One region of the Phyllobacterium sp. 0TCS1.6A genome, then DNA from elsewhere that is predicted to be linked to it. Evidence: riboswitches for the same ligand, from Rfam matches in the RefSeq annotation. Region 1 holds a riboswitch; each other region holds the start of a gene.
The links. Region 1 has a riboswitch for thiamine pyrophosphate ahead of thiC (phosphomethylpyrimidine synthase ThiC). Riboswitches for the same ligand answer to the same signal wherever they lie in the genome.
Positions count from the first base shown of each region.

Region 2: it holds a riboswitch for thiamine pyrophosphate, as region 1 does, so the genes downstream of both, thiB (thiamine ABC transporter substrate binding subunit) here and thiC (phosphomethylpyrimidine synthase ThiC) in region 1, are expected to answer to the same signal.
Region 3: it holds a riboswitch for thiamine pyrophosphate, as region 1 does, so the genes downstream of both, thiE (thiamine phosphate synthase) here and thiC (phosphomethylpyrimidine synthase ThiC) in region 1, are expected to answer to the same signal.

Region 1 is NZ_JAPMAB010000001.1:302,650-305,920, forward strand. It holds gene OSJ75_RS01430 (RidA family protein) at 1-221, shown strand, start outside; gene rpsU (30S ribosomal protein S21) at 936-1,193, shown strand; gene OSJ75_RS01440 (NADPH-dependent FMN reductase) at 1,331-1,900, shown strand; TPP riboswitch at 1,936-2,052, shown strand; gene thiC (phosphomethylpyrimidine synthase ThiC) at 2,147-3,271, shown strand, end outside.
Region 2 is NZ_JAPMAB010000002.1:267,629-270,899, forward strand. It holds gene OSJ75_RS05485 (hypothetical protein) at 1-43, opposite strand, end outside; gene OSJ75_RS05490 (thiamine diphosphokinase) at 129-773, opposite strand; gene pcaD (3-oxoadipate enol-lactonase) at 923-1,720, shown strand; TPP riboswitch at 1,762-1,876, shown strand; gene thiB (thiamine ABC transporter substrate binding subunit) at 1,948-2,931, shown strand; gene thiP (thiamine/thiamine pyrophosphate ABC transporter permease) at 2,931-3,271, shown strand, end outside.
Region 3 is NZ_JAPMAB010000008.1:29,478-32,748, forward strand. It holds gene OSJ75_RS16675 (ABC transporter ATP-binding protein) at 1-280, shown strand, start outside; gene OSJ75_RS16680 (ABC transporter ATP-binding protein) at 277-1,023, shown strand; TPP riboswitch at 1,110-1,212, shown strand; gene thiE (thiamine phosphate synthase) at 1,272-1,931, shown strand; gene thiD (bifunctional hydroxymethylpyrimidine kinase/phosphomethylpyrimidine kinase) at 1,928-2,725, shown strand; gene OSJ75_RS16695 (lytic transglycosylase domain-containing protein) at 2,739-3,271, opposite strand, start outside.

The DNA.
Region 1 (3,271 bases):
TACTCGCCTCCGTCGACCGCCTTCTCAAGGAAGCAGGCACGGACAAGTCCAAGCTGCTGCAGGCGATTATCTGGCTCGACGACATGAAGGACTTTGGCGAAATGAACGCCGTCTGGGATGCCTGGGTCGATCCGGCGAACGCGCCCGCTCGCGCTACCGGCGAAGCCAAGCTCGCCACGCCCGAATACAAGGTCGAGATCATCATCACCGCCGCGCTTTAGGCGACCGACATGCCTCATGCTGTGCCAGTTCACCTGGCTCAGCACGAGGGTGGTGGATTGAATACGGAAGATCCGCACCACGCCCGCGAAATCGCGTCTGGTCATTGAAAATGGGGGGAGACGGGCGGTCTTCAGCGCGTCAGTAGGTATCAGGGTCGAGGTCCGAAGACCGCCCGCGACGTCTTTGCCTGCTGTTGTTGCGTTTGTCAGACGCAACAACCCGGAAACAAGAGCGCCACCTCCGTTTCCTTCTGCAGTTTGCTGGCCAATCGGGGTTGTCACTTCCGACTATTCAGCAACGCCATCCTCTCCCAGCAATCGAAACAGCACCGGAAGCTGCTCCCCCACTGGAAAGGACCGAATCAGAATAACCCGGTTCCAAAGTGGTGGGATAAGTTTTTTGCGTGCCGGAAGGAAGAATGAGCGAAATCAGCAGCTTACAGGGCAAAATTTTTTTTGAGGCCGAAAATCTATCCCACCACGTGGGCCAGTTGTGCCCCCGTTCACGGCCCACCTCCCTCATGCTGAGCCCTCATGGTTGTTCAGTGCCGCACACCCATCGCCCGGTGCCAATCCATGCAATTAATTGCGTGTAATGCGAACAATTGAGCTGCGGCACTGGATTTTCAGGCGCGAACTGAATAGAGTTCGCGCTTCTCAAGCTGCTCCAAGGCGATATACCGCGCCACGCAGACAAAATGGTGAGGATTAGGATTGCAAGTTCTCGTTCGCGACAACAATGTTGAACAGGCCCTGAGGGTCCTGAAAAAGAAGATGCAACGCGAAGGGCTGTTTCGCGAAATGAAGGCTCGACAGGCTTTTGAAAAGCCCTCCGAGCGCCGGGTGCGTGAAAAGGCCGAGGCTGTCAGCCGTGCCCGCAAGGCGGCGCGCAAGCAGGCTCAGCGGGAAGGGCTTCTGCCCGGCCCGAAGAAAAAGGAACGCGGCGCCCCTGCCGGCAACGATCATCGTTGAACGTCGCGCCTGATTGAATAAAAAGCCCGCGCGGTCATCCGTCGCGGGCTTATTCACATGGTTTCCCGAAAGTGCCTTCTTGCAAGCCTAGGCTCGTCGTCCCTATGCAAGGGCTGTCGTGAATCATGGAGAGACCAATGGCGCTCAAGTTGAATATCATCATTGCAAGTACACGTCCCGGCCGGGGTGGTCCGCCGGTGGCGGAATGGTTTCATGAATTCGTCAGGCAGGATGGCACGTTCGAGCCTGTTCTTGTCGATCTCGCGGATATCAACCTTCCGCTGCTCGACGAACCCAGCCATCCGCGGATGAAGAAATACGAGCACGAACATACGAAGAGGTGGAGCGCGGTGGTCGATGCGGCCGACGCCTATGTCTTCGTCATGCCGGAATATGATTACAATGCGCCGCCGTCGCTGATCAACGCCTTGATCTATCTCTGGAACGAATGGAACTACAAGCCCGCGAGCTTTGTCAGCTATGGCGGGATTTCCGGCGGCATGCGCGCGGTGGAATCGGTAAAGGGGCTCATGTCTGCCCTGCGGCTCGTGCCGCTCTCGGAGTCGGTGCCGGTGCCGCTCTACCAGAACTTCATCAATGACGAGGGCGTGTTCCAGCCCAATGAGGCGATCACCAACGGCGCCAAGACGATGCTTGCCGAGCTGGCCAAATGGGCCGGCGCGTTGAAGCCGCTGCGCGACGCCTGACACTTGACAGAGCGGCGCTAAGCCGCTCTTCTAACGCTATTCACCAGGGGGGTCCCGACAAGGGGCTGAGATACTGCTGGCTTTTGCAGCGCAGTGACCCGTTGAACCTGATCCAGTTCATACTGGCGTAGGGACGGTGCAAAGCTGCGACCAGCTCTGGCAAAAAGTCTGATTCCAGGCTCGCGCAGTTCTTCATCCTTCCGGCACAGAACTGGGTTTCCTTGACGCAAACAATGGAACCTGACGATGACCGACACACTGAAAGTATCCACGGGGCCGCTGCCGGCCTCAGAGAAAATCTACAAACCGGGCAAGCTTCACCCTTCGATTCGCGTCCCCTTGCGGCAGATTGCCGTTCATCCGACCGCGGGCGAGCCCGATCTTCCCGTCTATGATTCCTCCGGACCGTTCACGGACTCAAATGTGGCGATCGACATCGCCAAGGGTATCGCCCGGGCGAGAGAACAATGGTCGATCGCCCATGCGGATACCGAGCAATATGAGGGCAGGCATGTCCAACCGGCCGATAACGGCTTCGCATCCGGCGAGCGGCTGACGCCTGCGTTCCCGGTAATCAACAGGCCGCGCAAGGCGAAGAATGGCAAGGCGGTTACGCAACTCGCCTATGCCAAGGCCGGCATCATCACGCCCGAGATGGAATATGTGGCGATCCGCGAAAATCTCGGACGCGACGCCGCGCGCAGCATCCTGCGCGACGGAGAATCCTTCGGCGCCGCCATTCCCGACCACGTCACGCCGGAATTCGTCCGCGACGAGATCGCGCGGGGCAGGGCCATCATCCCCGCCAACATCAATCACCCGGAACTTGAGCCGATGATCATCGGGCGCAATTTCCTCGTCAAGATCAACGCCAATATCGGAAATTCGGCCGTGACCTCTTCCATGGAAGAGGAAGTCGAAAAGATGGTCTGGGCCATCCGCTGGGGCGCCGATACGGTCATGGACCTCTCCACCGGACGCAACATCCACAATATCCGGGATTGGATCATCCGCAATTCGCCCGTTCCGATCGGGACCGTTCCGCTCTACCAGGCGCTGGAGAAGGTCGGCGGCATTGCCGAGGACCTCAATTGGGAAATCTATCGCGATACGCTGATCGAGCAGGCGGAGCAGGGCGTCGACTATTTCACGATCCATGCCGGCGTCCGGCTGCATTACATCCCGCTGACGGTGAACCGGGTGACGGGCATCGTCTCGCGCGGCGGCTCGATCATGGCCAAATGGTGCCTGCACCATCACCGGGAAAGCTTCCTCTATGAACATTTCGAGGAGATCTGCGATATCTGCCGCGCCTATGACGTCAGCTTCTCGCTGGGCGACGGGTTGAGACCCGGCTCCATCGCCGACGCC
Region 2 (3,271 bases), on a different contig from region 1:
CCAGGACCGCGGCGACTGCGACTGTAGACAATGTTTTCAACATGGAAGACCTCTCCCGTTCTAATACCAAACTAACCCAGCTTGCGTCCCCAACGCTGTGCGGCGAAGATTGCATTTTCCGCTTTTCTTTACAAGCGGGACGCAATCGGCGGCGCAGCGATCAGGATTGCCTTGCCTGAATGGAGCGATACGTGGAGGCGTCCACATACGGCATTCGACACTGTAAGCGATGAACCGAAGGAAAGTTCCATATTTTCCAACGGCCAGGACGCGCCGCTGATAAAAAGACCGTGTAGTTCCGAGAATGCAACAATGCTGAACGGCGTTCCATCCTCGAAGTCGAAATCATAATCGCCCGCAACGACCGGATGCGCCTCCTCCGTGCCGCTGCACAGCGTCAGCAGCCTTCCCTCGGCGGCGAATCGCACCGCCATGGTCAGATGCAGCAGCATGTGATCGGTCCGCTCGCCGCCAAAGGCGCCGCAAAGGATGACATGCGTCGCCCCTCGCCGGAACGCTTCCTCGACGGCCAGTTCGCCATCGGTCATGTCCTTCCTGGCCGGGAATGTCTGGCGCGGCACCTCGGCATATTGGCGTTCGAGTTCGGGCGAGGTGGAATCGAAATCACCAAGCCAGAGTTCCGGCACCAGTCCGAGCGGTTCGGCATGGGCCGCGCCACCATCGGCTGCCAGCACCCGCGCACCCTCCACCAGCCTGAGGAGACGGGGCGTAACGACCAGGGAACCACCGAGAAGCACGACGAATTTGCTCATGCAGGCCCATTACCACGCGTTTTGCGCAAGGGCCAGCCAAGGAACAGCCCCAAAGGCGAAGGAACAGGATGCCGGAAGAACTGCGGTTCACCGGGCGGCGAATTCAAGTATCATGGCCGCAACCAGCCGCCTCAATCCGGGAGATCAACGTGCAATTTGCCGATATCAACGGTATCAACATTCATTACCAGCTCATCGGCGGACCGGCCGGCGCGCCGGTTCTCGTCTTTGCCAATGCGCTCGGCACCGATTTTCGCATCTGGCGCGATGTCGTCATCCGCCTCGCCGGCGATTTCCCCATCATAACCTATGATCTGCGCGGACAGGGCCTCTCGGATATCGGCACCTCGCCCTATTCCATGGATGATCATGTCGATGATCTGATCGGCCTGCTCGACCTGCTTGCCGTCAGGAATGCGGTGATTTGCGGGCTTTCGGCCGGCGGCGTGGTCGCGCAGGGCGTCTATGCGCGGCGGCCGGATCTCGTGCATGCGCTCGTTCTTTGCTGCACGGCCCACAAGATCGGCACGGCAGACAGCTGGAATGGCCGCATCGCCGCGGTCGAAGCCCATGGCATCGCCAGCATCCTCGACGATGTCATGCAGAAATGGTTCACGCCCGAATTCCGCCAGCCCGGCAATGCCGAACATGCCGGCTATCGCAACATGGTGGCGCGCCAGCCCGTCGCCGGCTATGTCGGCACCTGTGCCGCCATTCGCGATGCGGACCTGACGCTATCGTCGGCGCGCATCGCCGTGCCGACGCTTTGCGTGGCGGGCGACCAGGACGGCTCGACCCCGCCCGAGACGGTTCTCGGCCTGGCGCGGCTCGTCCCGGATGCCCGCTACGAGCTCATAAAGGGCGCGGGCCACATGCCCTGTATCGAGCAGCCGGACCATCTCGCCGCGATGATCCGCGCCTTTCTCCAGGAGGTCGACACCGCCTGAAAGCGCGCTTGCGCCCGGAACAGGTTTTCTCTAGTCTTTGCAATGCTCTAACGGGGTGCCCATCCGCAAGATGGGCTGAGAGGCATGAGTCATTCGCGCCAACCCGCGGAACCTGATCCGGCTTGTACCGGCGGAGGGATTAGATGCGGCGATGAACAGCCCGCCTATCCTCTTGAAACGTAGAATAGGAGGCGCTGATGCGGCCAGTTCAGACGATCCATGCACTCATGCTTGCGCTTGCGGCGACGCTGGGTGCGAATGCCGGCGCCCATGCGGCGGGCAAGCTTACGGTTTACACCTATGAGAGCTTTACCGCCGAATGGGGCCCCGGCCCCAAGGTGAAGGAAGCCTTCGAGAAGGAATGCGCCTGCACGGTGGATTTCGTGGCCGTTGCCGATGGCGTCGCCCTCCTCAACCGGCTCAAGCTCGAAGGCGCCTCGACCAAGGCCGATATCGTTCTCGGCCTCGACACCAACCTCACCTTCGAAGCGGCAAGGACCGGGCTTTTCGCTCCGCACGAAACCGATGTCAGCGCGGTCAAGATACCGGGCGGCTTCGAGGACGACGTCTTCGTTCCGTATGATTACGGCTATTTCGCCGTGGTCTATGACAGCGAGAAGATGAAGGACCCGCCTGCCAGCCTCAAGGCGCTGATCGAGGGCGATCCGGGCGAAAAGATCGTAATCCAGGACCCGCGCACCTCGACGCCGGGCCTCGGGCTCCTGCTATGGGTGAAATCCGTCTATGGCGACGATGCGGGCAAGGCATGGGAGAAGCTGAAGGGCCGCGTACTCACGGTCACGCCCGGCTGGTCGGAAGCCTATGGCCTGTTCACCAAGGGCGAAGCGCCGATGGTGCTGTCCTATACGACCTCGCCCGCCTATCATCTGATCGCCGACAAGAGCGACCGCTACAAGGCCGCGTCCTTCGACGAAGGTCACTATTTGCAGGTCGAGGTGGCGGCTCGCACCGTCAATGGCGCCAAGAACCCGCTTTCGGCGCAATTCCTGAAATTCATGATCGGAACGGCGTTCCAGGATGCAATTCCCGAAACCAACTGGATGTATCCGGCGGCGGCGACGAGCGCCCCGCTCAACCCGGCATTCGACCAGCTTGTGAAACCCGCCAAGACGCTTGCGCTTGCCCCGCAGCAGGTGTTTGAAAACCGCAAGAACTGGATCGACGAGTGGCTTCTGGCGATGAGCAAATAATGCCATTCCGGGCGAGACCATTGTCGGGCATCCTCGCTCTGGTCTTGCTTTCGCTTCTCGCCGGCGGGGCCCTCATGGGTCTCGCCTTCGAAGTCCTGGGCGGCGTCGGCGGCTTCACCGGCTTCGACTCCTATATCTGGCGGATTGCGCGCTTCACCCTGCTCCAGGCTTCGCTCTCCACCCTGTTGTCCGTCATCCTCGCGCTGCCGCTGGCCCGCGCGCTGCATGCCCGGCCGGATTTCCCGGGACGCAGCATGATCCTGCGCCTGTTCGCCCTGCCGCTCGCCTTGCCGGCGCTGGTGGCGGTGCTCGGCATCACCAGCATCTATGGCCGCAATGG
Region 3 (3,271 bases), on a different contig from region 1:
CGTAACCGTGCAGCTCGATGTCCTGCGCATCCTCGACGATCTGGTGCGCGACCGCGGCATGGGGCTGATCTTCATTTCACACGATCTGCGTCTCGTCTCGTCGTTCTGCGACCGCGTCATCGTCATGTATGCCGGCCGCATCGTCGAGGAGATCGCCGCGATGGAACTCGGCAATGCGAAGCACCCCTATACGCAGGGACTGTTGAACTGCATGCCGCAGATCGGCGCCGACAGGCATCCGCTTCCCGTCCTCGAAAGAAAGCCGGAGTGGGCCTCATGACCAAGCCGCTGATCATCGAATACCTGCAGGTGACCTATGACGGGTTCCAGGCCCTGCGCGGGGTCAGCCTCGACGTCAATGCCGGCGAATCCTTCGGGCTGGTCGGGGAATCGGGCTCGGGGAAATCGACGCTCCTGCGCGCGGTGGCAGGTCTTGCTCCCGTGACCGGCGGGACGATCACCGTCAATGGCAATCCCCTGGGCAGCACCAGGACCAAGGCGTTCTACCGCGACGTCCAGATGGTGTTCCAGGACCCCTATGGCTCCCTGCATCCGCGCCAGACCGTGGACCGGCTGCTGCTCGAACCGCTGGCGATCCATGGTTTCGACGATGCGGAGCGGCGCATCCTGCGGGCGCTCGACGAGGTCGGCCTCGGCTCGAGCTTCCGCTTCCGCTATTCGCACCAGCTTTCGGGCGGCCAGCGCCAGCGCGTGGCGATCGCCCGCGCGCTGATCCTCGAACCTTCGATCCTGCTGCTCGACGAGCCGACTTCGGCTCTCGACGCCTCGGTGCAGGCGGAAGTCCTCAACCTGCTGGAGCAGATCAGGCGCGACCGGGATCTCACCTTCGTCATGGTCAGCCATGATCTGGCCGTCGTCACCCATATGTGCGACCGGCTGATGGTGATGCAGAACGGCGCGGAGGTCGAGCGGCTGACGGCGGGGGCGCTGGCGCAGCAGGCCGTCACCCAGGACTATACCCGCAATCTCCTCGTCGCGAGCAAGGGCTTCGTGCGGCCCTGATATACCGGGCCTGACATCGGGCCACGGCAGATGGGCCGATCGAGGCGGCAGCGCATTGACTTCGCCCGCGCGCCGCCCCATCATGACTTCATTCCGAGGGGGGCATCCTACGATGCTGAGATGGCGGTGAGCCGGACCCTTGAACCTGATCCGGGTCATGCCGGCGTAGGAACGGGAATGGACATTCATCACGCTGTCTCAGCCTCGCCTTCGCACTTGTCCGGATCTCCAATCGATGGAGTGCCGAAGTGCCAGATGTAGATTACCGCCTCAATGCCATTGTCGATTTCGACGCCATAGGACCTGCGAGGGACCTCGGCGCGCTGGCGCTGGCTGCCGCCAGGGGCGGCGCGACGATCATCCAGTATCGCGACAAGAATTCGCCGACGCGCCAGATGGTGGAGCGAGCCCGCACCATCCACGCGGCGCTGCGGGGAACCGGCGTTCCGCTCGTCGTCAATGATCGCATCGACGTCGCCCTCGCTTCGGGCGTCGAAGGTGTCCATGTCGGCCGCGAGGACATGCTGGTGGCCGATGCGCGCCGTCTGCTCGGGCGGGACAGGATCATCGGCCTCACGGTCAAGAACGAGGACGATGCGCGGGCGGCGCTGGACGGCGATATCGACTATGCCTGCATAGGCGGTCTCTTCGAGACGCCGACCAAGCACAATCTCAGCCCCATCGGCTTTGACGGTTTCCGCCGCCTGGCCGCGCTGATCCGCCAGGGCAAGCCAGAGTTGCCGATCGGCGCCATTGCCGGGATCGGCCTTGCGCGCACGCCGCAGGCCATCGAAGCGGGCGCCGATGGCGTTGCCGTCATCTCCGCCATCTTCCGCCAGCCCGATGCCGAGGCGGCAGCACGGCAATTGCGCGAGGCGGTCGATGCGGCGCTGACGGTTCGCGCATGACCGCCATCGCCCTGACCATCGCCGGCTCCGACAGTGGCGGCGGCGCCGGCATCCAGGCCGACCTGAAAACATTCTCGGCCCTCGGCGTCTATGGCGCCAGCGTGCTGACTGCCGTCACCGCGCAGAATACGCTCGGCGTCCACGCGGTCGAAAACCTGTCGCCCTCGATCATCCGCGCCCAGATCGATGCGGTGCTCGCCGACATCGCCGTACGGTCGATAAAGGTCGGCATGGTGTCCTCCGTCGCGACCATCGAGACCATAGCGTCGGCGCTGTCCGGCTGGGACAGGATGGTGGTGTTCGATCCGGTCATGGTCGCCACCTCCGGCGACCGCCTGCTGGAGGATGGCGCGATCGAGGCGCTTCGGGCGCTGCTTCTGCCGCGCTCGCTGCTGTTGACGCCAAACCTCGCCGAAGCCGCCTTGCTGACCGGCGAAGCCATTGCGCAGGATGAGCGCGCGATGATCCGCCAGGCTGAGCTCATGCTGGCGCAGGGGCCGGAAGCCGTACTGATGAAGGGCGGCCATGGCACGGGCGAGGACAGCACCGATGTGCTTGTGCGCCCGTCTGGCGTCCAGCGCTTCAGCGCCAGGCGGATCGATACCAGCAATGATCATGGAACGGGCTGCACGCTGTCGGCGGCCATTGCCGCGGAACTCGCCAAGGGCCAGCCGCTCGAGCAGGCGGTCGGCGCCGCAAAGGACTATCTGACGTCAGCCATGGCGGCTGCGACGAATATCAAAGTGGGGCAGGGCCGGGGGCCGGTGCACCATTTCCATCATTGGTGGAAGTAGCGGCGCTGGCCGGTTACGGGCGGGTCGTCGGCAGGGAAACCGCGGCGGGCGATGCCGCTGCCGGCTCGGCGCCATAGGCCATCTGCGCCGGCGTCGCCTGGGCCTGTGTCGCCTGGGCCAGTGTCGCCTGGGCCGGTACAGTCTGCGCGGGTGCGCTCTCTGCCGTCATGACCGCCGGCTTTGCCGTTGCAGCGCTCGACGGCTTCAGTCCGGTCTCTTCGAGCAGGCCCTTGCGCTTGGCCTGGTAATAATAGCCGCGGGAATAGAGCCGAACCGCCTGGTCCGGATTGCCATCGGCAACCATATAGGCTCCGGCGAGATATTTGACGCCGTATTTGAGATTGGTTTCCGCGTCGAGCAGATCCTTGGCGCTGCCCTTGTGGCCCATGCCGCGCGCGGTTGCGGGCAGCATCTGCATCAGGCCCCAATAGGGTCCGTTGCGCGCCGCGGGATTGAAGCGGCTTTCGCGATGCACGACGCGGCGGACGAGCGATTCCGGTACCGAATAGGCAACCGAATATTTGGATATGAGGCTGTCGAGGGCCG